Regions from separate parts of the Dongia soli genome, predicted to be linked through region 3. Evidence: riboswitches for the same ligand, from Rfam matches in the RefSeq annotation. Region 3 holds a riboswitch; each other region holds the start of a gene.
What was found. A riboswitch is a leader RNA that binds a small molecule or an ion and turns the genes downstream of it on or off. The one in region 3 is predicted to bind cobalamin.

Region 1 (8,003 bases), on a different contig from region 3:
AGGAACGCGTCGACAAGGAGCTGATGGCCGCGCTCTCGGGAAGGCCGATCGCTAGCCTGCTCGATATCGGCACCGGCGCCGGCCATGTGCTGCTGCTGCTGGCCGCTCAAGTGCCGGCCGCGATCGGCATCGACCGCTCGCGCGAGATGCTCCAGGTGGCTAGGCACAATCTCTTTCGTGCCGGCCATCGGCACTGTCAGGTCCGGCAGGCCGATATGATGACCCTCCCCTTCGATAAAGAGAGCTTCGACGCCGTTACCTTGAATATGGTGCTGCATTTTGCTGACCGGCCGGATGCGGTGCTGGGCGAGGCCGCGCGGGTCTTGCGGCCCGGCGGCCAACTGGTCGTCGTCGATTTCGCCACCCACGAGCTCGTGGCGTTGCGAGAAGAACAGGCGCATCGCTGGCTTGGCTTCGGCGATAGCCAGATTGCGGACTGGTATCGCAAGGCAGGGCTGGTACCAAGCCGCCCTCGTCATCTGACCGGTGGCGAACTGACCGTCGTGCTATGGTCCGCCCGGCGCCCGGCAAATGATGCGATCGCAAGCGCTCCAGCATCGCCCAGGAAGCGGAACGCGAAAACCACCAAAACCGCTGCACCGAAAGGGAGGAGTGCATGAACAAAGCGGTCACCTTTTCCATCGAGATATTTCCACCGCGTGACGCCGCCGGATGGAATCAGTTCGACCAGACGCTCACCCGCCTGAAGAAGCTGCAACCCCGTTTCTGTTCCGTAACCTACGGCGCCGGCGGCAGCGCAAGGCGGGGCAGCGACATCGCGTTGGCACATGTCCAGCGACAGACTTCTTTGACCCCGGCGGCGCATCTTACCTGTGTTGCCCTGTCGCGTAACGAGACTCTCGACATCGCACGTCATTGGTGGGCCGAGGGTATCCGACACATCGTTGCCTTGCGCGGCGACATGGCCGAAGCCGGCACGCCCTTTCACCCTCATCCGGCGGGATACAAGTATGCCGCCGAATTGGTCGCAGCGCTGCGCGACCTAGCCGATTTCGAAATTTCGGTCGGTTGCTATCCTGAAATCCATCCGGAGTCGCACGACCGGCTGGCCGACCTCTTCAATCTGAAGCAGAAGTTGAATGCCGGCGCCATAAGGGCAATCTCGCAATTCTTTTTCGAGCCGGAGGTCTTTCTCCGCTTTCGGGATGCCGCTGCCGCCATCGGCATCCACCATCCCCTGGTTCCGGGTATCCTGCCGATCCTCGATTTCAACAAGGCCGCCGGTTTCGCCCGGCGATGCGGCGCCAGCATACCCAAATGGCTCATCGACCGCTTCGACGGGCTGGAAAACGAGTCGGATGCACGGGGGCAGGTCGCGGCCAGCCTTGCCGTCTCTATGTGCGAAAGGTTGATCGCAGAAGGCGTGCAAAACTTTCATTTCTATACTTTGAACCGCCCGACTTTGACCCTGGCGATTTGCCATGCTTTGGGTATCCAGCCGGCCTTGGAGCGGGCGGCCTGAACACTTGATGGCCAACAATTCGATTGAAATCCATCCAGTCTCTCTGCTACATCTTGAGAACACGGTTCTCTGGAAATCTACATCTAGAGCTAAGAGGGAAGACCGGTAAGTCGGCGATGACGAATCCGGCGCTGCCCCCGCAACTGTAAGCGGCGAGCTGTCGTCCAAATCAGCCACTGATGCCTTGGGCTATCGGCCAATGGCATTGGGAAGGCGGGACGAAGGCCAGAACCCGCGAGCCAGGAGACCTGCCGTGAACGATGTTTCGTCCCCGGGGCGGGGTGTCCTGTGGCCGCTTGCAGGTGTTGCCTTTCGGTACGCCTTTCGCATGCGACTCTCCGGTCAGCCTCCCGATTGCAGAACAAGAAGAGGCTACCGATGTCGTCCTTGCTCGCCTTTGACTTCGATCTCGACGGTCATCTCGTCCCGGAACCGGTGCGTCAGCCGCGCGCCAGCCAGGCATCGTCAAGACCGGCCGCTGCGAAGACGCCCCAGCAAATGCCGCCGTCCCTTTTCAATGATCTGCCCCTGGCGCCGCGCCCCAGCCAGCGCCACGCCCCGGTTCCCTTTCCGCTGGCCCAGCCCCCCAAGCCGTCAGACCTTCAGCTTGACCGGTCACGCGACGACTTGCTGACGCCTTTTGGCAAGGCGACCTTGCGCGATCGCTATCTGATGCCGGGTGAAAGCTATCAGGACATGTTCGCGCGTGTCGCCTGCGCTTTTGCCGATGACATTCCCCATGCCCAGCGCATCTATGATGCCGTCTCGCAGCTGTGGTTCATGCCGGCAACACCCATTCTATCCAATGGCGGTACGACGCGCGGCCTGCCGATCTCCTGCTTCCTCAATGCTGTTCCGGATTCGCTGGACGGCATCGTCCGGACCTGGAATGAGAACGTAGCACTCGCCTCCAGTGGTGGCGGCATCGGCACTTATTGGGGCCAAGTCCGTTCAATTGGCGAAGCCGTCAAAGGCAGTGGCGAGACCTCGGGTATCATTCCCTTCATTCACGTGATGGACGGGTTGACCCTGGCCATCAGCCAGGGATCGCTGCGGCGTGGCTCTGCCGCCGTCTACCTTGATATCCACCATCCGGAGATCGAGGAATTCCTGGAGATCCGCAAAGCCAGCGGTGATTTCAACCGCAAGGGCCTCAATCTGCATCACGGCATCAATGTGACCGACGCTTTCATGGAAGCAGTTCGCGACGGAAAGTCCTTTGCCCTGATCAGCCCAAAAACCGGCGAAACCATGCGCCATGTCGATGCGCGCCAATTGTGGCAGCGCATTCTGGAAACTCGCCTCCAGACCGGCGAGCCCTATCTCCTCTTCATTGATGCGGTCAATCGCGCGCTGCCCAAGCATCAGCGTGAATTGGGCCTCAAGGTCTCGACCTCCAATCTTTGCAGCGAGATCACACTGCCGACCGGCAAGGATCACCGCGACGAGGAACGCACTGCCGTCTGCTGTCTCGCCTCGCTCAATATCGAGACCTGGGATCAATGGAGCGAAAAGCCGGGCTTCATCGAGGATGTCTTGCGCTTCCTCGACAATGTGCTGACCCATTTCATCGATGTCGCACCGGACACTATGTCCCGCGCCCGCTATTCGGCGATGCGCGAACGCTCGGTCGGACTCGGCGTCATGGGTTTCCACTCATATCTGCAGGCCAATGGCATCCCCTTCGAAAGCGCGCTCGCAAAGTCGATGAACTTCCGCATCTTCAACAAGATCCGGCGGGCCGCCGATGCCGCCTCCGTCTCGCTTGCAGAAGAACGCGGCCCCTGCCCCGATGCGCTCGAACGCGGCATGTCCGCCCGCTTCAGCCATAAACTGGCCATCGCACCGACCGCATCGATCAGCATCATCTGCGGTGGCACCAGCGCCTGCGTCGAGCCGATCCCGGCCAATATCTATACCCATAAGACCTTGAGCGGCGCCTTCGTCGTGCGTAATCCGCATCTCGCCAAATTGCTGGCAGAGAAGGATCTCGACGTGCCGGAAATCTGGCAGTCCATCATCGAGCATGAAGGCTCGGTCCAGCATCTGGAATGCCTGTCGGAAGATGAAAAGGCCGTCTTCCGTACGGCCTTCGAGATCGATCAGCGATGGATCATCGATCTCGCCGCCGACCGCGCGCCTTATATTTGCCAGAGCCAGTCGCTTAACATCTATCTGCCGGCCAATATCGATAAATGGGATCTCCATATGCTGCATTGGACGGCCTGGAAGCGCGGCGTAAAGAGCCTCTATTACTGCCGCTCCAAATCGCTGCAGCGCGCCGCTTTCGCTGGCCAATTGGAGAAAAAGAACGAAGGCATCGCTTTGACCACACCGGAGCGGGCCGATTACGAGGAGTGCCTGGCATGTCAGTAATCGATGGCAAGACCGATCCGCGCAGCCTGATCGGCAAGGGAACGATCGGCCTTCTCAATGCAACCGGCACCTATGATGTCGAACGCTATCCGTGGGCGTATGACTTCTGGAAGCGTCAGCAGCAGATTCATTGGATGGGGGAGGAAGTTCCCCTCGGCGGCGATATCAAGGACTGGGCATCGGATCGCGTAACAGACACGGAACGCAGCCTGCTGACCCAGATTTTTCGCTTCTTCACGCAATCCGATGTCGAGGTCAGCGACAATTACCTGAAGCGCTACATCCCGATCTTCCAGCCACTGGAAGTGCAGATGATGATGGCCGCCTTCTCCAATATGGAGACGGTGCATATCGATGCTTATGCCTTGCTGCTGAAAACGCTCGGCATGCCGCAAGCCGAATTTGCTGCCTTCCGCGATTATGAGCAGATGCGTGCCAAAGCGGATTACATGCACACCTTCGGCGTCGGCACGGTGGCAGATGTCGCCCGCACCTTGGCGATGTTCGGCGCCTTTACTGAAGGCATGGCGCTGTTTGCCAGTTTCGCTATGCTGCTCAACTTCCCGCGCCATAACAAGATGAACGGCATGGGCCAGATCGTGTCCTGGTCCGTGCGTGACGAGAGCCTGCATTGCGAAGGCGTCATCCGCCTATTCCATGAATGGAACCGCGAGACGGGAGCGGTCACCCCCGCAGTGCGCGACGATATCATCGATGTCGCCCGGACCATGGTCACATTGGAAGAGCGCTTCGTCGAATTGGCTTTCGGCCTGGGCAAGATCGAGGGCATGACGCCGGAAGATATCTCCGCCTATGTTCGCTATATCGCCGACTGGCGCTTGAGCCAATTGAAGCTGACGCCTGTCTTCGGCTATTTCGCCAAAAGCGAAAGCGGCTATCAGCAGCTAAAACCGCATCCCCTGCCCTGGCTGGTCGAAATCCTCAACGGCGTCGAACATGCCAATTTCTTCGAGCAGCGCGCCACGGAATATTCCAAGGGCGCCAGCCGCGGCAGCTGGGATGGCGATGACGGCGTCTGGGCGCATTTTGAAAAATTTTATGCGACGGACCGGCAGGATAGTGGGAGCCTGCCTTCGACGTGATGTGAAGCGCCCGGCATTATCCGCCGACTGCGGCTAACGGGGGGTGCAGCAGATCCGAGCAATCTGCTGCCAGCCGTGGTTTGCCGAACAACCAACCTTGGCCGAAGTCGCAGCCGCAGGCACGCGCCAGACGTTCATCCCGTTCATCCTCGATACCCTCGGCTACGACCTTGAGATCAAAGAGCCGCGCCAAGTGTACGATCGCTTCGACCATGCGTATGCCGCCCCGATCGCCGCGCATCGATCTAATGAAGCTTTGGTCGATTTTGAGCACGTCGATGGGCAGCCCCTGCAATAGGCTGAGCGAGGAATAGCCCGTCCCGAAATCATCCAAGAGCAGGCCGCAGCCAATATCCCGCAGCTTGCCCAAAAGCTCCCGCGCCGCGCTGACATCTTGCATGATGGCGCTCTCCGTCAGTTCCAGGCGCAGACTGACCGGCGACAGACGATATTCCGCGAGGACCTGCTGCACGATGCCGGCAAGATCGCCGCCTTCGAGCTGCCGGCTGGAAACATTGACGCTGACGAAGAGATTTTCCGGTGCACCCTCATCGATCCATTCGCGTATCTGCCGGGCGGCGTTCTGCAAGACCCAGGCCCCGACGGGCACGATCAGCCCAGTCTGTTCCGCCATTGGAATGAAATCGGCCGGTGAAATCACACCGCGTGTCGGATGCACCCAGCGTAACAGGGCTTCGAATCCGGCCAACCGGCCATCGGCAAAATTAATGATCGGTTGATAATGCACGCGCAATTCGTCGCGGCGCAGCGCCAAATGCAGATCCGCTTCAAGCCGTAACCGCTCTTTTGATCGCTGCTGCGAATCAGGATCGAAGATCGCTTCCTGGCCGCTGCCCTGCAAGCGGGCAGTATTCAAGGCCGCCATCGCCTCTTTCAGCAGTTCTTCGGCATTCTGATGCTCGGGCCGGCCCTCAGCCATGCCAAGGCTGAGCGTCATCATCAGGGTTTCCTGGTTCAAGGTCATCGGCTCTTCGGCCGCAGCGCGCAAGCGGCGGGCGACGCGTAACAGATCGGAATCGTCACGCATGGCATCCACCAGAACGCACATCGTGTTCTCACTGATGGCCGTTAGCGTATCCGTCGTGCGCAGAGATTGCGATATGCGCTGTGCAATATACTTCTGGGCCTGATCGCAGAATTCCTGTCCATAGGCCGCCCGCATGACTTCGTAGCGGTCGCTTTGCAGCATGATGATACCGAATTTTTCGCCTCTCCGGCGGCTGCGCAAAATCGCCTGACTGATGCGGTCATAGAGCACCAGGCGGTTGGGCAGCCCGGTCATCGGGTCCGTGAGCTTTCGTTCGCTGATATCCGTGAAAGAGCCGGCAACCCTTATCACTTTGCCGAATTCGTCATGCTGGGAAGCGCCGCGGATCAGGAACCAGCGATAGGCGTGGTTACGGTGCTGCATCCGGCATTCGACGCGGAAGCTGAGGGAAATACCTTCCAGATGGTTGCGCAAGTCGTGCTTGACCATCTCCCTGTCTTCAGGGTGAACCAGATCAATCCATTGATCTATGCTGTTCGGCCGTTGCTCTTCCGAGCGCCCCAACAGTTCCAATAGGCGCGGCGAAAAGTAGAGGTTGTCTCGATCAAGCCGCCAATCCCAAATTCCATCGCCGGAGCCGACGACAACCAGGTCGAAGCGTTCGCGTTGTTCCTGGCCGTCTATGATGGCGCCATGATGACGCATAACCTGCTGCAACCGCGCGATCGCAACCTTGAGGCTGAGCGGGAAAGAGATGCAGTCATTGGCGCCGGACATGAATGCATCCGCCATGCGCTCATCGGCATTCGCCGGGAGAGCGACGATGATTGCGAGATCGGTGTGACGTTCAGTCGATCGCAGGCGCCGCAGCAATGCGATCGCGTCGATACTGCGAGAGCCATTCAGCAAAAGAAGATCGATTGTCGGGACCGCATCATCCAATCGCGAGACGGCCTCTTCCGCATCGCCGACAGAAAGAACGCCTTTCCCCGCATTCCGAAGCTCGTCGGCGAGGCCTGCAAGGTCACCTGTATCATCGGCGATAAGAATACGCTCTTGTGCCATTCAGCAAGCCTTCCGCAGGCAGCTTAGATTGCCGGTCGATTCGCCTATCGAACAGGGCAAGCCGACCGTCACGCTGAGAAACCCGCCGAGAACAATCCAGGCGTAAAACTAGGCAGTAAAGATTAACAGAGCCTTACGCTCAAATCGCAATAGTTGCGTGCCAAGAACCCTAGCATAAGATAATATGCAGCCGCCATGACCTTAGTCACAGAGCAAACTATCGGTATGATCCGATTACGAAATTATAGAATAGGAATAGATCGGGTCCTGACGACTCCGGTAGAAGTCAACTCCGACACGGCCGTATAACCGCAGTTGAAACGGCAGACGACGGATCTCTTATCCAACCTCTGCCGTCCAATGGTGTGCCTTTCACTGCGCCGCGGTCGGATTGCTTCCGAACAAACGCTCATAATGTTTGCGCTGGCGCTGTGCACCGATCACCGCATTGCGCAGCAGCACCGACACGGTGACGGGCCCCACACCGCCAGGCACCGGTGTAATCCAGCCGCAGACGGGCAGAACCGACTCGTAATCAACGTCGCCAACAACCTTTGTGGTGCCGTCCGCCAACGTCACCTGATTGATGCCAATGTCGATGACGGCCGCACCCGGTTTCACCATATCGCCGGAAATCAAACCGGCCTTGCCCACCGCCACGAATAAGGCATCGGCGCGGCGACTATGAACCGACAGATTGCGCGTCATGTGATGGCAGACCGTGACGGTCGCGCCTTCCGACATGAGCAGGAAGGCGATTGGCTTGCCGACGATTTCGGAATGGCCGACAACCACAACTTCCATCCCCGCAAGCTTGAGACCCGTTCGCTTGAGCAGCTCCACGGACGCCATGGCCGTGCAAGGGCCAAGCTCAACTTCGTTGTAGACGATGTTGCCGATCGACGCCGGATGCATACCTTCCACGTCTTTCAGCGGATGGATCGCCGCCTGCAACTGCTTGATCGAG
Region 2 (8,003 bases), on a different contig from region 3:
GAGAGCAAACATGAGAAGCGGTGTTCGTCCGTCACCGCGCGTCTTTACCCGGCCCGGCAATTGCATTGAAAGATTTTCGTCACACCCTGAGTATGCGCTTGGGAATGTGAATTTGCTATCACGAACGCCATAAGAAAAATATTGTCCAGTGCATGGGCACCTAGCGGTCCCGCTTCGGCCATCCTCTTTTGAGGCGATCCAAAGTGACGAAACGCAGCATACGTCGTGAAGGGTCTCAGTGCTGCTTCCGTGGTTCTCCAGCCTTAACGAAATCCAATATCATAAGAAGGGTCTGGTTCGTTTGCGGCGGCTGAGGGCCGGAACAATGCCAATCAATCGGCTATTGAACGACAAGCGTATGCCGGAAGAAATCGAGCTCCAAATTTTCTCGGCCAGGTTGATCGCCACGATCCGCCTTGCGATATGGTCGCTCGCAAGATTATCGAACTCCGCGCGGCAGCGATTAGCAAGGCTCGCGAGAGATCGCAGAATCGGCTGTGGTTAGCATTGGTCTTCGCTGAGGCCGCCTCAGTCAGCGGCCTCCTTCATTTCGCGAATGTCCACCTACGATGACGACAGAAAATTGCAGCGGATGCTCGACACCTCCAGTGAGCTGCGTCAGCCCAGGTCTCCGATCCCGGTCGAGATCACGCGCCTCGCTCAGGCCAGCTCCGCTTTGACCCGCTGCATCAGCGCCGGCTCGTGCAAGATGCTGGGCGGCTGCAAAAGCTGCTGGACCTCCAGAATCAACCGGCGAACGACAGGATCGCGGAAGGCGACCCGGTAAAGGCCGGATGAATAAGCGATCGCGTCATCGAAATCCGCGGGACGCTCGCCGCGCGTGCCGGGATAGATGAAATCCGGCACGGCGGACATGTCCCATGGCGCCTGGATCAACGGTTGAGCGGCCTTGAAAAAGGCTTCTCCCAGCCCGTCCAGCGGATCTGCGTCCCGCGCCCGATCGCGCAATAGCTCATCGAGAAGCTGCGCCTCCTGGCAGGCGACGCTCATACCCTGGCCATAAATGGGATTGAAACGGCAGATCGCATCGCCGATCGGGAGCAGCCCGCGCGGAAAAGCGCCGAGACGATCGAAATGCCGCCAGATGCTCTGTTGCAGCCCGAAGCGCTGGATCTTTCCTTCCAGCTTTGCCTGCTTGATGACGTTATAGATGGTGGGTGTCCGCAAGCTCCGGACGTATTCAAGGAACCCCTCCGGATCGGCGGGCGGCTTGTCATCATGCCGGCCATTGAGTCCCAATATCCAACGGCCATTTTCCATGCGGAAGAAATAACCGGAACGGCTGCTGTCCGGGGCCACCGGAAGCGTGATTACGGCTTTCCAGTCGGGCATGGCATCCTTGGGCAGCGTATAGATCGCGGTGGCATAGCCGATATCGACACCGATGACGGTTTCCTCGGGCAGCATGCGCCCGCTGGAGCGAAGGAAATCGCGGGTCAGCGTTCCGCTCGACGAGGCATCCACCACCAGGTCCGCCGTCAGCCGGTGCTGCATGTGGTCATCGGTTTCGTACCGGACGCCGGATGCGTCGTTACCCGCGCTTGCCGGCAGGATGTCGAGGACGCGGCAATTTTGCCGGAAGATGACATTGCCTTTCTGCGCGACGCGTTGGCGCACCGTGAATTCCAGCAGCGGACGTGTCAGCAAGTACATGTCGTAATCGCGATCCGGCTTCGGCATCGGGTCGCAGTCGGGAAATTCGTATCGAATATCGCGCCCTGCATTGATGCGGACGGCACCGGCGCGGCGCAAATCGTCCACGATGCCAGGCAGCAACGCACCCAGGGCGCGCAGGCCGCCCGCCAGCAGGCCATGGAGTTGCTTGTCCTGGGGCGTCCCGGTTCGCGGCTTCGGACCTGGCGGCAGCTCGTCGCGCTCCAGCACGATCACCTGCTCGAAATGATTGGCAAGCGCCATCGCGGCTGCCAAGCCGCCCATGCCGGCACCGACCACGACGGCTTGCTGGCCTATGAAAGAATGCGACATCACCATCTCCGTGAATTTTTTTCGCTGACGATCGGATGAAGAGAGCAGGCTGACGATCACCCGCATAAAACTGTGCAAGAAGGGTTTTGAAGTTGCTGCGAATTGCGCCGGTCGCTGGTCGCAGCGAGAAGATGCGCACCGGCCTGGGATTAAGACACCACCGAGATTAGCAATTTAACCGTACCATCGAGCGATGGCTAAACGCCTGGTCCTCAGTCGGCCCACCAGCAAGTAACTGTCCTGCTACGTGAGCATGCACCGGTTATAGCGCATCTGGCCCCGACGATCTGTGATGGATCTCACCCGTAATGTCGCGTGGCACTGGCAAGGGATCAGATCATCGAGAACGCACGCGACCAGATGCTGTCATTAAAGCGGCGATAAGAGAGAGCATGAGTCGAGGCGACAGCTTTTTGAAAGATAGGGCCACGGTGTCCAGCGGCTGACTCCGGAATGTGTGGGTGTACCGCGCTCCTCAGCCGACCGGCACGCGGTTCTGCAATTCTTCCCCCCGCTGCCAGCGTTCGAGATTCTCAGCGAAGAAATTGGCGAAGATGCGGTCCCAGCCGATCACCAGATCGGCGACATGGGGCGTGATCAGCACATTGGGCATATCCCAGAGCGGGCTGTCCTGCGGCAGTGGCTCGCGTTCGAAGACATCGAGATAAGCCCCGGCGATGTGGCCGCTGCGCAAAGCTTCGATCAGCGCCGCTTCATCCACCACCTCGCCACGCGCGGTATTGATCAGCAAGGCGCCCGGCTTGCAGGCCGCCAACATCTGCCGGTTCATCAGATGCCGCGTCTCGTCATTGAGCCGCACATGCAGGCTGACGACATCGGCACGGGCGAGCAGTTCCGGCAGATTTTCTGGCGGATGCATCTCATCGACATGAGGGTGGGGCTGCTGCTGGCGGCGGATCGCCAGTACCCGCATGCCGAGCGTCTTGGCGAAATGCGCGACATGGCTGCCGATCGCGCCAAGGCCGACGATCAGAAGGGTCTGTTCCGACAACGAGCGGAAGGCATGCTGCCGCCATTCATGCCGGCGCTGCTGATGGAAATAGGTGAGGAATTTGCCGTTAAGGGCAAGCATGCCGCCAATCACCGTCTCACCCAGGTAACGCGCCAGCACGCCGGCGCTGTTGCTGACGACGAGATCCTGGCGCGGCCAAGGCAGGAATTGCTCATAGCCGGAACCGCCAACATGCAGCCATCGCACCGTCGGATGCGCCGCCGCGATCCGCTGGGGCTGGCCGGGAAAATGCGGCTGGGAGATCGAAAACACCGCTCAGGGATTTGCCGCGGCGAATTGCGCTGGCAGATCATCCAGCGACGTGACATAGGTGAAAGCGATATCGGGGAAGCGTGCCTGGAGCGCGGCACTGAACGATTCCGGCCGATCGTGGATCACGAGAACCGACTTCACCTGTGTCAGCAATTTGTCTTGCGTCATTTTTCACCCCCTGCTTGCAAAACCCCGCTTTCGAATAAACATCCTTAAGACGAAAGTCGATTACCCGCAGGCGTCGGTGGAATTGGGTGACAGCAGTCACAGCCCGCCCGGTTGATACCGCTCCGGCTGGTTGCTACGTTAAGACCGGTGTCACAGGCGGAGACGGAGAGAAGAGGATGCGCCCTGGCTTCGGTTTCTTTCCTAAATACTCTTTTGCACCGTTTTCCCGCACCGCGCTGCTGTTGCCCGCCCTGCTGCTTGCAAGCATCCTGTTGGCGACGCCGGGCTTCACTGCCGGGCAAAGTGCCCGCGCTTTCCTGGAATCGATTTATGCCCATTATCAGGGCATTGATCCCGAAGGAGTCGCCCTGAGCACCGACGACGACCTTAACTATTACTTCACGCCGGAACTTGCCCGCAAACTGGCGGAGGACAGCCGCGCTGCCCAGGCGAAAGGCGATGTGCCGGAACTGGATGGTGATCCCTTCGTCGATGCGCAGGATTGGCAGCTCAGCGATCTGACCATCGATGTCGATGACGCCGCCACCAAGAAGACCACCGCCAAGGTGAGTTTCAGGAACCAGGACCAGCCGGTAACGATCAGGCTGGATCTCGTTAAGATCGGCCAGACATGGAAGATCAACGACATTCACTGGCCGAAAGGAAGCCTCCGCCAGCTGCGCGCCGGCAACTGAGGCCCCGTCCCTCTTCCCTTCTCCCACCGAACAAGCCATCCATTCTGCCCGTGCGATTGAAAATCCCGGCGATCGCAGACCATTCAAATTTGTTGACTTAAAAACAACTGTCGCGATATAGTTGCAAAATAAGCAATGCAACGACGACGAGCCGCCATGTCGCATCTGACCGTCTGCCTCCACGGCATCCGCATCCATGTGGGGTTTTATCGCGACGGCCGGCGCTGGCGGATCGATGAGGCGGATGTCTATGTCACCGATGAAGACGGCGAGCTTGCCTGCATCGTCGATGATATCGACCGCGTCGGTGGCATCGGCCCGGCCGGGAGCTTCCAATCCCTGCGCTGCCTGGCCGAGGACACGGCCAATGAAAATCTGATTGCCGATTGGAACCGCGACCAGCGGATCTATGAACGCGAACTTGACCGCAACGATTAGGCTAGAGGAGCGAAGATGCAGGAACACAGAAAGGCACCCGATGGAGAGCGGAGCGGCGGCCTTGGCCCGAAGCAGCGGGCCTGGTGCGACGCCTATCTGCCAAATCTCCGCCGCCCGCCAGAGTCCGCCGATTCCGCGCAATCGCTGCCACCTCAGGCCCGTCGTGAGCCAGTGGTGCCGCGATGATGCCATTTCTTCGGAGCCTGTCCGCTTTGCTGGACGACATACCCGACAGCCGGCAAAGGCCTTTGCTTTGCGGCAAGCCGGCAGCACCGCCCCTGCCGGCCGATAATTGTATCAGTTATCGCGTTGCTTTAACTGCCGAGCGGCTTCATCCGCTCGCTCGGAACGACAATTTTAAGCACGAAGATACAACAATATCATAGAGTTAAATGTACCTTTTGAGGTTTATCACCAACCAATCAGATTTAAGCACGCTCGGCCGCTTCCGGTCTGTCGATCCCGCAATCTGCGGGCTCATCCAATGCCTGAGGCCAGATATGGCTTCCGCATATCGGGATAAATCCTTGATCTTGCAGAACATTCTCAGCGAGCGCATGGCGTACGAACGCCTTTAGCCTTGACGAGCGCAGATATAAAGCCGCCACCCGGATCCCGAATGGCGGCTTTCTTTTGGAAACAGCGCGCCTGTCAGGCGGCCTTGAACTGACGCTTGAAGAAGAAGCCCGTCAGGATCCCCAGCGCCACCCAGAAGAGCAGGCTGGTCATCGTCGCGGCGACGATGAAGCTGTGGGCTAGCGCTTCCGGCGCGGCGCTGTGGTGTTCCACCGGCTGCGGCGCACCATAGGCATGCGGCAGCACGATCATCGCGACACCCAGCACCGACCAGAGGATCTGGCGGGTGAGGAAGATCAGCGCCAAGCCGCCACCGGTCAGCGCCACCGTCGCGACCCACCAGACCTGACGCTGCATCAGAGGGGCAGCTTCGGTGCCCGGCACTTCCGGCGGCAGGCCGAGACTTGGCGCGAGTGTGAAGACGGCGAAGCCGGCGAGACCCCAGAACAGACCCTTGCGCCAATCCATCTCAGTCCCCCGCGCCGCATAGGCGGCGGCCAGCAGCAGCGCAAAGCCGATGCCGGTCAGGATATCGGCGGCGGCAGTGAAGGCATTACGCTGCAGCCCATCGCTCGGCTCCCAGCCGCCCTCATCATGTTCATGCGCCTCGCCGGTGGCGTGATCATGTTCGGTGGTGGACATGGCAGAGCCATCGGCCGTTGCGGAATTACCAACAGCCGGTGCCGTCTCCGCCGCCTTTTCGAAGACTTCGGCTTTCAAGATGACCGGAATGGTCGCGATCTGATGCACGACGGTGACGAAGACACCCGCGATCACTCCCGCCAGGACGGCGGTGATCAATAAACGACGAAATGTATCCATGGACGTTCCCCGAGATAACGGCCCCCGATGGCCGTCTTAGTGGCAGGGGAAAGCGTTCGAATGCCGGGTGTCGTGGGCGGCGTTATGGAAAACGTTGATATGGGAGAAACCCACTCCCCAGATCAGCGCCACGCCAAGGAAGGCAGCGCAGAAGATGCCAAGCTTCGCGTCGGCCTTGGAGGTGCTGCCGATCGCAGTCTGGTTTTGGACGGTATGAGTCAGAGTCGAAGAATTGATCTGCATGATGATGCTCCTGGTTCGGCCTTCGCGCGAAAGTGCCGTGGGTTACAGAAGCGTCGATCGTCCCGTGCCAGATCGGAGAACAAACAGGGCTATCACCAGTTTCGGACCACCCCGTCCCGCTCCCGCTCATGGCAGAGCGACCGAACGCCGATGGCAGGTCTCCTGGCTCGCGGGTCACCGCCTGCTTGCCGACCTTCCCGGTTACCCGAACCAGTGGTCATGGATGGCAGCAGGCTATCCGCTTACAGTTGCGGGGGCAGCCACGGTCTTGGCCCCTTTTGGGTCGTCCGCACCGTGTTCCCTATTAATCCCCTGGACTTCAGCCGTCGGGGAACCATCTTCCGGCAAGATATCGGCGATCGAGCCTGCCTGTCAACGCGGCGGCGTCAGGGTCTGGCCTCTGAGCGTCCCATTGCTCCACCTATTTCCTGCGACTCCGGCTCGGGCACGGGGTTCACCCATTTTGCGCTACTCTTCCGCTGTTTCAGCGCCCTCAGCCAGTTGGCTGCATCGCCGCGCCATGACAGGGATATGCGATAGCTCCGCACCTCCGTGACCCGATTGCGGCTCCAGAACGTCTTATTGGGCTCCGCGCCGAGACCGAGATAGCAGTCGAGGTGACGCTCCATGGCCCAGCGCAACAAATGTTCGTTCGCCAGGATGCCAGGGGATTGTTTCTGGTAACGGGGGTCGAATCCCCCGATCATTCCATGCAATGTACGCTGGCCGCAAAAGTACACCTGCACGACAAGCGGTTCGCCATTCAATGTCAGCAGCATCAGCCGGCAGGCCGGTTTGGCCTGGCGGTCTGCATGATAGCTGACCAGGAAGTCGCGAAAACTGCGCGCATAAAGCCAGGGCCCCTTTTTGTTGTTGCGCTCCGCCCAGATGCGCTTTTGCACCAGCAGCCAATCGATCAGGGCGGGACCGCGGTGATCGCCAGGTTCGACCACCTCCGCCTCGATATGGCCGAGCTCAGCCAAACGCCGCACTGATTTCGCGTGGGTACGACGATGGCTTTTACCGAGTGAGGCGTAATAGCTTTCCCACCCGCTTTCATCCCGCAAAGGAACGTGGACGGCAACACCGGGTTCCTCTTCGAATCGATGGCCTGACAGGATCGCCTGCATCGGCGACGTCAATTCGAGATGGGGCAGTATCGCGATATCGGCGCCGGATTGGTGTCGCAATGCCGCCCATGCCGTCGCGATCCATTGAGCGTGGTCGATTGCGTCATCGAGCAAGGCGCTCGCGCATTCGGCATCATAAGCTTCGAGGGGCCGCAGATAAGTCCATAGCAGCTTGCGCTGCGTGACCAGCGGCCAGACCGCGATCAGGCGCCCCTGATCCCAGCCGAGAACGCAGCACAGCTTTCGACCGGCCGGCGCCGCAATCGCTTCCCAGATCTTCAGGCAGATATCGAAACTTTGAAACGCGCCGGCATTCTCACAGCGCTGCCACAAATCGTCCCAATACGGTTTCAGCACGCGAAAGCGTTCAGGACTCTTCACCAGCTCCAGTTCAGCCAATTCCCCCGCCCCCAAGGCCGCTCATTGTCTGATTGGCCGCAGCATAACAGGTTGCATAACCGCGTCGCAATCTTGCTGATGCGGTTGTATCGGAAGACGAGGTGACATCGGAAGATGTCGCACCGCGCAGATGACCTGGATGGGAATTGAAATCATGCCGCGGAGATTCCAGTCCTGCGCCTTGTGTTAACGATCATACGGGTCCGAAACGGCCGCCGCCGTCTCAAGACTCGCTTGGCA
Region 3 (8,003 bases):
CAGCAGAAGCTCTTCTCGCTTTGCGACTGCACCCATCCGAAGCCGGAACTGCAGGAGCCGTTCTTCGGCTATCCCACTGCGGGCATCTATGGCTACACCCACGCCTTTGGTGGCTATGCCGGCAGCCATGCCGAATACATCCGCGTGCCCCATGCGGATGTCGACTGCTTCAAGCTGCCCGACGGCGTTGGCGACGAGCAGGCCGTGTTCTTGTCCGATGCCGTGCCGACCGGCTATATGGGCGCCGATTTCTGCAACATCCATCCCGGCGATGTCGTGGCCGTCTGGGGCTGCGGCGGCGTCGGGCTGATGGCGCAGAAAAGCGCCTTCCTGATGGGGGCGGAACGGGTGATCGGCATCGACCGCTTCCCCGAGCGCCTGGAGATGGCGCGCCAGCATGTAGGCTCGGAAACCATCGACTATACCGCGGTGGACAGCGTTCTCGACGTGCTGAAGGAGATGACCGAGGGGCGCGGGCCCGATGCCTGCATCGATGCGGTCGGCATGGAGGCCCACGGCACGGGCCCGCAATATGCCTATGACCGGGTCAAGCAGACGCTGGGCCTGGAAAGCGATCGCGGCCAGGCTTTGCGCGAGGCGATCATGGCCTGCCGCAAAGGCGGCACCCTCTCGGTGCTCGGCGTCTATGGGCTGATCGACAAATTCCCCATGGGCGTCATCGTGAACAAGGGGCTGACCTTGCGCACCGCGCAACAGCATGGCCAAGCCTATCTGCCGCGTCTCCTGGACCATGTGCAGAAAGGTGAGCTCGATCCGTCCTTCCTGGCGACGCATCGCATGTCCCTGGAAGACAGTCCGAAAGGCTATGGCCTTTTCAAGCACAAACAGGATGGCTGCGTGCGGGTGGTCTTCACGCCCTGACATCGCATCCTAACCAAGATTGAAGGAGCAACCACATGTCCGATGTCACCGGATTGAAAGTCGCCATTCTCGTCACCGATGGCTTCGAGGAAGTCGAATTGACCGAACCGCGGAAGGCGCTGGATGCGGCCGGCGCCGAGACCTCGGTGGTATCGCCCAAGGACGACCAGGTGCGGGCCTGGCGCTTCACTGAATGGGGCGACAGCGTGCCCGTCGATATCCCGCTCAGCGAGGCCAGGGCCGAGGAGTTCAGCGCGCTCCTCTTGCCTGGCGGTGTGCTCAATCCCGATGCGCTGCGGATGGATGTGAAGGCGGTCGCCTTCGTCAAAGCCTTCTTCAAGGATGGCAAGCCCGTGGCCGCGATCTGTCACGGCCCCTGGACCCTGATCAATGCCGGTGCGGTGCAGGGCCGGCGCCTGACATCATGGCCCTCGCTCGAAGTCGATCTGCGCAATGCCGGCGCCGATTGGGTCGATCAGGAAACGGTGCTGGACCAGCGTCTGCTCACCAGCCGCAAACCCGATGACATCCCCGCTTTCACCCGTGAGTTGATTTCCCTGCTCAGCAAAGTACGCGCTCAAGGCCAGGACGCTTTTGCTTGAACCGCAGCCTCGACTCATCGCTCATCTAACACTAGACGGAGAGATCCGCCGCGATCCTGTCCATCGTCGCTGTCTCGTGGCCGATGAGCTGGAGGAGATCGCGTCGGGTCCGGGGCAGGGGACCGGTTGCGGGCAGCATGCCGGCGGCACGCATCGCCTGGGCGATCTCCCAGATGAGCGGTGGGCGCATATGCAGGCGGTGCAGCAGGGCCCGATCAGCAAAGATATCCTCCGGCGCGCCGTCGCAGGCGATGCGGCCTTCCCCGAAGATGACGATGCGGTCGGCCCAGCCATAGGCCATGTCGATGTCATGGGTGGTGAGCAGGATCGCCGTCTCCTGGCCGGCAATGCGCCGCAGCGCCGCCATCAGGTGACTGACGCTGAACGGATCAAGCCCGGCACTGGGTTCGTCCAGCAGCAGATAACGCGGCTGCATGGCGACGATGCCGGCAATGGCGACACGCTTGCGCTGGCCGAAGCTCAGCATATGGGTCGGCCGGTCGCGCAGATCCTCGATACGCATCGCCGCCAAAGCAGCATCGACCTGGCCGCGCGCCGCGTTCGGCGCGAGGCCGAGATTGAGCGGCCCGAAGGAAACATCCTCGAAGACGCTGGCGGCGAAAAGCTGGTCGTCGGGATCCTGCAGCACCAGGCCGACCTGCCGGCGCAGATGGCGCAATCCCGCTTTGTCGTAGCGGATCTCTTGTCCATCCAGCCGCACGCTGCCGCGATCCGGCCGGATCGTGCCGTTGAGCAAGGTGAGGAGCGTGGTCTTGCCGGCGCCGTTCGGGCCCAGGATCGCGACTTTTTCGCCCGGCTGCAGCGCGAGGCCGATGCCGGAGACCGCGGCGATCCCGCCGGGATAGCTGTAATCGGCCGCAACGATTTCCAGCATCAGTAACCGACCCGACCGATCATGGCGATGGTGGTGATAAGGGCGGCTGTCCCAGCAAGGCGCACCAGCGATAATTTTTCCTCAAGATCGATGAAGCGCAATTCGCCATCATAGCCGCGCGCCGCCAGACCGGCTTCCACGCGCTGAGCCCGGTTGAGCACGCGCGGCAACAAGGCGGCGAGCAGCAGGCCGAGCGAGCGCAGGCTGCGGCGATAGCCATCATAGCCAAGGCGGTTGGCCTGGGATCGCGAGGAGCTTTCGACGCAATCCAGCGTCAGCCAGATGAAGCGGAACATCATGAGGGCGATATCGCTGGCTTCGGGACCGATGCCGGCCCGGCGCAGCAAGCGCAGGATGTCGGTCAGCGGCGTGGTCAAAGCAAGAAAGAGCAGGGCGGCGACACAAGCGAGGCTGCGCAAGGCGATGAAGCCGGCCGGCAGCAGGGCCGCTTCGGAAAGACCAAGAACCGGCCAGGCGCTATTGAGCTGCAGGGTCACGACCTGCGCCAGGCTGCTGAGGGCGATGAACCCGGCCGGCACGCTGGCGCTGCGCAGGATGTCGCGGCACGAGATACGGGCGCCCCAAAGCAAGAGCGCGGCGCAGCTCACAAGAACGACGCCCTGCGCCATCCAGCCCGGACTGCACAAGGCGGCGGTCATCATGCCGATTGCCAGCGCTGCCTTTTCCAAAGCGGGAAGGCGGCGCCAGCGATTGGTCTGGGCGTTGCGATCAATGAGCCGCATGATCCTGCGGATTGCTGGCAGCTTTGGCCGGACTTCCTTCTTCGGCCAAGCCCCCTGCTTCGGCCAAGCCCCGGCGGCGGCCGAAATAATAGCCGAGCAAGCCGGCGCCGATCGCCGCCTGCAAGGCGAAGAGCAGGCTTTCGATCTCGCTGCTCGGTGGTTCCCAAAGCGGCGCCGCCCAAGGCTTGTAACTGGGATCGAGCGCAGTGATCGCTTGTTCCGCCTGGTTGTCGGAACCGGCGAATTCCGCATCCTTGCCGTGGATCAGCAGCGGTACAACGGCCAGCGCGATGACGGCGGCGAGCAGCCAGAGATTGCGCTTCATCATCACGCGGCCTTCCGGGAAATATTGCTGAGGACCGCCAATTCGCCATTGCTGTATTTCGACAGCAGGTTCCACACCACCACAGTCAGCAGGCCTTCGCTGATCGCCAGCGGCACCTGGGTCACGGCGAAGATGCCGAGGAATTTCGCGGCAGCGCCGATGATGCCGCTTGCCGGATCAGGGAAGGCGATGGCGAGCTGGAAGGAGGTCGTCACATAAGTGGCAAGATCACCCAAAGTGGCGGCGGTGAAGATCGCGATGGTGGTGCCGAGGCCGATCGCCTGGATGCCGCGATAGAGGCCGTAAGCGACGAAGGGGCCGACGATGCCCATGGAGAAGATATTGGCGCCGAGCGTGGTCAGGCCGCCATGAGCCAGCAGCAGCGCCTGGAACAGCAGCACGATCGCCGAAAGCACGGTGGTGACGGTCGGGCCGAACAGCGAGGCGGCAAGGCCGGTGCCGGTCGGATGCGAGCAGCTGCCGGTCACCGATGGCAGTTTCAGCGCCGACAGGACGAAGACATAGGCGCCGGAGGCGGCGAGCAGCATCTTCACCTGCGGATGTTCGCGCACCACACGGGCGATGCGGCGCAGGCCGAGAATGACAAATGGTGCGGATGCGGCAGCCCAGCCGATGCAGTGACTGGCCGGCAGATAGCCTTCCATAATATGCATGATCCCTCCGATGCATGTCCCTCTATCGCGCATCGAGGCATATGCCTCCGGGGTGGAAGGCCGGCGCCGATGCGTCCGATGGCAGGTCTCCTGGCTCGCGGGTTATCGCCTTGCATCGACCTTCCCGGCTCGCGCCAGTGGTACGCTTGGATGCTCGGCTATCCGCTTACAGTTGCGGGGGCAGCCACGGTCTTGGCCCCTTTTGGGTCGTCCGCACCGTGTTCCCTATTAATCCCCTGGACTTCAGCCGTCGGGGAACCATCAGCGGGGCGGATCATGCTCAGGCACCCTTGCGGTGTCAAGCTCGGCAGGGCGAAATCCTTCGCCGTTTTTTACCGGTCTCTCAGGGCGCCGATCAGCCCCGGTTGTCACCTCGGACTTGATCTGCGGTTCATGGTAACAACCGCGCTTGGCCTCGCCCATGGATCCTGAGGTCAAGCCCGAGGATGACGACCTTGTTTGTTTTTAGTGCTCTGCGATGACCATCGCCGGCAGAGTTGGTGGCATGGAGGCGTTTCCTGCCGGCTGTGGTTGAGTTATTGTCGCGCATGCATCCTTATCCGGGCCTCACCTATCGCTGCGACGATCTGACCGACCCGGCCAAGCGGGTGGCCTGGGTCGAGCTGCTGCAGGAGATTTTCGGCATCGATCTCGGTCCCTTCAGCGCCTTGAATATCTGGCCGCCGGATTACCGGGCCTTCTCCTATCTCGACGGCGAGGCCATGGCGGCCAATGTCTCGCTGCGGCCGATGCCGATGATGATCGGTGGGCGCCGGGTGGAGGTGGGGCAGATCCAGTCGGTCGCCACCCGGCCCGCCTATCGACGGCGCGGCCTGTTCGGCGACCTGATGCGGCGCATGCTGGCGGAGGCCGATCGCCATTATGAATGCCAGATGCTTTATACCGTCAGTCCGGATCTCTATATGCCCTTCGGCTTCCGGCCGCTGACCGAGCATTATTTCCGCGGCCAGCTCCATGTCGCGGCCGGTGATGCGGGGGATCTGCGGATCGAACGGCTGGATATCGGCCGGGAAGAGGACCGTGCGACGATCCTCGGTCTCTTCAACCGGCGCCGACCGGTCTCGGATCATTTCGGCCTCTGCGATGATCATGCGATCTTTCTCGCCAATCTGCTGGCCCGGCGCGACTGGCATCTCAGCTTCCTGCCGGCGGAACAGGCATTGATCGTCTGGGAACAGCGCGATCGGACGACAAGGCTGCTCGATATCGTCGCCCCGCGCATTCCGCCGATGGCGTCGATTGCCGCGGCACTTGAACTCAGCGAGATGACGGAGATCAAGATTCTCTTTCCGCCCGACCGCCTCGTCGGCAATCTGACGGCAGCACCCTATAAGACCGACGACAATGTCATCCTGATGGTGCGCGGCCCCTTCGCGATCGAGGGCACGCCCTTCATGCTGCCACCGACGGCGGAATCGTGAAGGCTCTTTGCACGCCGCGTTCTTTCCACAGATAAAATGTCGACAATCCATAAGCGAGCAGGAAGGCGATGTTGATGCCGGCGCCGTTGAGCCAGCTGCACACCGGATGAGGCGCGAGGTGGGGCAGGACATGGGCGACGAGCAGCAAGGTGACCGGGTTGATGATGGCGGCGAACCAGCGCGGATAGAGGCTATAGCCGCGCGCCGTTATGACGGCGAGCAGCGCCATGCCGCAGAACAGCAGGATGTCTGCTGCCAGATAGGCGATCAGCAGGACCCTGTTGAATTGCTGCCCCAGCTCCAGGAAGGCCGGATAGGCTTCTTGTGGCACATTCAGCATCGCCTTATAGACCATGCCGACGAAATAGAAGGCGCCATGCGCCAGCGGCGAATAGGCATTGCCGCAGAGCATCAGCAGGAAGACCAGCGTGGCCAGCACCCGGCCCGCCGGCCGCGCCACCACATAAAGGTGACAGGAGGCGGCAAGGTAAAAGGGAATGGCGAAATTGGCGATCAGCGCGCCGGCCGCCAAACGCGGTTCGGAAGCCGGCAGCATACTTGACAAGCCGCCGAAATCGATCGCCCCGGCATAACGTTGGAGCAGCAGCGGATATTCGTCGGGCGTGGCATGGCTGCCGACAATCAGCATATCGCCGATGATCCAGCAGATAGCGCCGATAATGCCGGCAATACCGGTAAACCGGAGGAAATGTCGTTGCATATCGGTGACGGGCATCATGTGTCTCGCTGTGGTGATCGATTCTGTCGTTGCACGGTCCCATAGACCAGGTCCGAGGGCGACAGATACTACGCAGCAAAGCCACAGGCTTGCTGACGTCGACTGTCATGCCGTGCACGTTACTGCCCGTCCCCGCGCGGCATCGACAATCGATAAAGCTGACGCAGTGTGCATGCAGGAGACAGCTTTGTCACCCGCTGCCTGTAGCGTCGCCAAATTGTCATTAGCTGCGAACCCTCGCCGTGGTCCACACACTGTTCGGTGAGCCGCGCATGATGCGCCGGCGCATGGCGCGGGCGACAATGACGAGGGCAAGGGCGCCGAAATCGCGGTGATATCAATCACAGCCATCGCCCAACCGCCGATCAGGATGCTGGCGCCAGGATGTTGACCTGCGACAAGAGCGTTACTGACCAGGATGAGATCGTCGATCCAACACGGACCGACCATGCCGGCCTCGCCGTTGTCTTCTCACCGAGCCGACTATTGAAGGCAGTGCCGAGCCGCACGGGCCGGCGTCTGCATGGTCGAAGCCGCCTTGACAGCCCCATATGCAGATGATGAGGGCGAGGCAGGCGGTAGGCGATATGACAATGAGAATTACTCGCAATTCAGGAATGGAGTCAAGATGCGGCTGGTCCGGTATACAGCTTGAAAGGGCCCGCTTGCCTCGGCGCGATCATCCGTTATGCTCGGCACATGGAAGATGTCACCTTAGATCCGGCCCTGATGGGGCGATTAGCCAAAGCCGTGGGCTTTATCTGCGGTCCCAGGCATGCTTGCACCGTTGCGCTGGCGAAAGCGGCGGAAACGGGCGCCCCGGCGGATATCAAGCGGGCCCGCGCGCTGTTCCTCAAGTTGAAACATGCCGAGCGCCAGGGCGCCCTGGCCATGCTGGCCGACTGAGCGCTCGCCGATTTCCCCACCAGCATGATGAACGACCAGCGCCTCCACTATCCCGCCACTGCCCGCAACCGCGATCCGATCCTGGCGGTGCTGCGCCAGATCCTGCCGCCGCGCGGCCTTGTCCTGGAAATCGCCAGCGGGTCGGGTGAGCATATCGTGCATTTCGCCGAGGCGCTGCCGCATCTCGACTTCCAGCCTTCCGATCCGATCACCGAGGCGGTGCAGAGCATCGATGCCTGGCGCCAGTCGGCGGGTCTCGCCAATATCCGCCCGGCACTCACGCTCGATGCCGCGGCCGCGTCCTGGCCGGTCGAAGACCTGGGCGCGGTCCTGTGCATCAATATGATTCACATTTCCCCCTGGGAGGCCACGGAAGGCCTGATGCGCAACGCCGCCGCGTGCCTGCCGGCGGGTGCGCCGCTTTATCTTTATGGCCCCTATAAGCGCGGGGGCCGGCATACGGCGGCCAGCAATGAGGATTTCGATGCGAACCTCAAGGCGCGCGATCCGCGCTGGGGGGTGCGCGACCTGGAAGCGGTGGCCGCCCTGGCGGCGGCGGCGGGCTTTTCCGCACCGACCGTGACCGAGATGCCGGCCAATAATCTCAGTTTGGTGTTTCGCCATGACGGTTGACGCGGCGCGCTAGGCGATCGAGAGCTCGATCAGTTCCGCGGCAACCTGGCCGCCGTCGATGCGCAATTTGCCGACGGCGATCGGCAGCTTGAAGCGTCGTGGCCCGGCACTGCCCGGATTGATGAAGAGCACACCGTTCTCTTCACGACAGAGCGGCTTGTG

Region 1: it holds a riboswitch for cobalamin, as region 3 does, so the genes downstream of both, SMD27_RS07760 (ribonucleoside-diphosphate reductase subunit alpha) here and SMD27_RS17215 (energy-coupling factor ABC transporter permease) in region 3, are expected to answer to the same signal.
Region 2: it holds a riboswitch for cobalamin, as region 3 does, so the genes downstream of both, SMD27_RS23365 (CbtB domain-containing protein) here and SMD27_RS17215 (energy-coupling factor ABC transporter permease) in region 3, are expected to answer to the same signal.

What each region holds. Positions count from the first base shown of each region.
Region 1 is NZ_JAXCLW010000002.1:248,320-256,322, reverse strand. It holds gene SMD27_RS07770 (ArsR/SmtB family transcription factor) at 1-620, shown strand, start outside; gene metF (methylenetetrahydrofolate reductase [NAD(P)H]) at 617-1,483, shown strand; cobalamin riboswitch at 1,529-1,753, shown strand; gene SMD27_RS07760 (ribonucleoside-diphosphate reductase subunit alpha) at 1,862-3,859, shown strand; gene SMD27_RS07755 (ribonucleotide-diphosphate reductase subunit beta) at 3,850-4,962, shown strand; gene SMD27_RS07750 (putative bifunctional diguanylate cyclase/phosphodiesterase) at 4,979-7,036, opposite strand; gene SMD27_RS07745 (bifunctional 5,10-methylenetetrahydrofolate dehydrogenase/5,10-methenyltetrahydrofolate cyclohydrolase) at 7,409-8,003, opposite strand, start outside.
Region 2 is NZ_JAXCLW010000014.1:17,224-25,226, forward strand. It holds gene SMD27_RS23335 (NAD(P)/FAD-dependent oxidoreductase) at 661-2,007, opposite strand; gene SMD27_RS23340 (D-2-hydroxyacid dehydrogenase) at 2,483-3,292, opposite strand; gene SMD27_RS23345 (hypothetical protein) at 3,296-3,460, opposite strand; gene SMD27_RS23350 (DUF3828 domain-containing protein) at 3,637-4,155, shown strand; gene SMD27_RS23355 (hypothetical protein) at 4,291-4,593, shown strand; gene SMD27_RS23360 (CbtA family protein) at 5,245-5,991, opposite strand; gene SMD27_RS23365 (CbtB domain-containing protein) at 6,028-6,234, opposite strand; cobalamin riboswitch at 6,370-6,588, opposite strand; gene SMD27_RS23370 (GNAT family N-acetyltransferase) at 6,621-7,763, opposite strand; gene SMD27_RS23375 (GNAT family N-acetyltransferase) at 7,987-8,003, opposite strand, start outside.
Region 3 is NZ_JAXCLW010000005.1:90,802-98,804, forward strand. It holds gene SMD27_RS17190 (zinc-dependent alcohol dehydrogenase) at 1-882, shown strand, start outside; gene SMD27_RS17195 (type 1 glutamine amidotransferase domain-containing protein) at 918-1,484, shown strand; gene SMD27_RS17200 (energy-coupling factor ABC transporter ATP-binding protein) at 1,516-2,379, opposite strand; gene cbiQ (cobalt ECF transporter T component CbiQ) at 2,379-3,122, opposite strand; gene SMD27_RS17210 (energy-coupling factor ABC transporter substrate-binding protein) at 3,109-3,450, opposite strand; gene SMD27_RS17215 (energy-coupling factor ABC transporter permease) at 3,450-4,121, opposite strand; cobalamin riboswitch at 4,185-4,399, opposite strand; gene SMD27_RS17220 (GNAT family N-acetyltransferase) at 4,622-5,563, shown strand; gene SMD27_RS17225 (DUF6796 family protein) at 5,535-6,302, opposite strand; gene SMD27_RS17230 (hypothetical protein) at 6,954-7,208, shown strand; gene SMD27_RS17235 (DUF938 domain-containing protein) at 7,233-7,841, shown strand; gene SMD27_RS17240 (metallophosphoesterase family protein) at 7,851-8,003, opposite strand, start outside.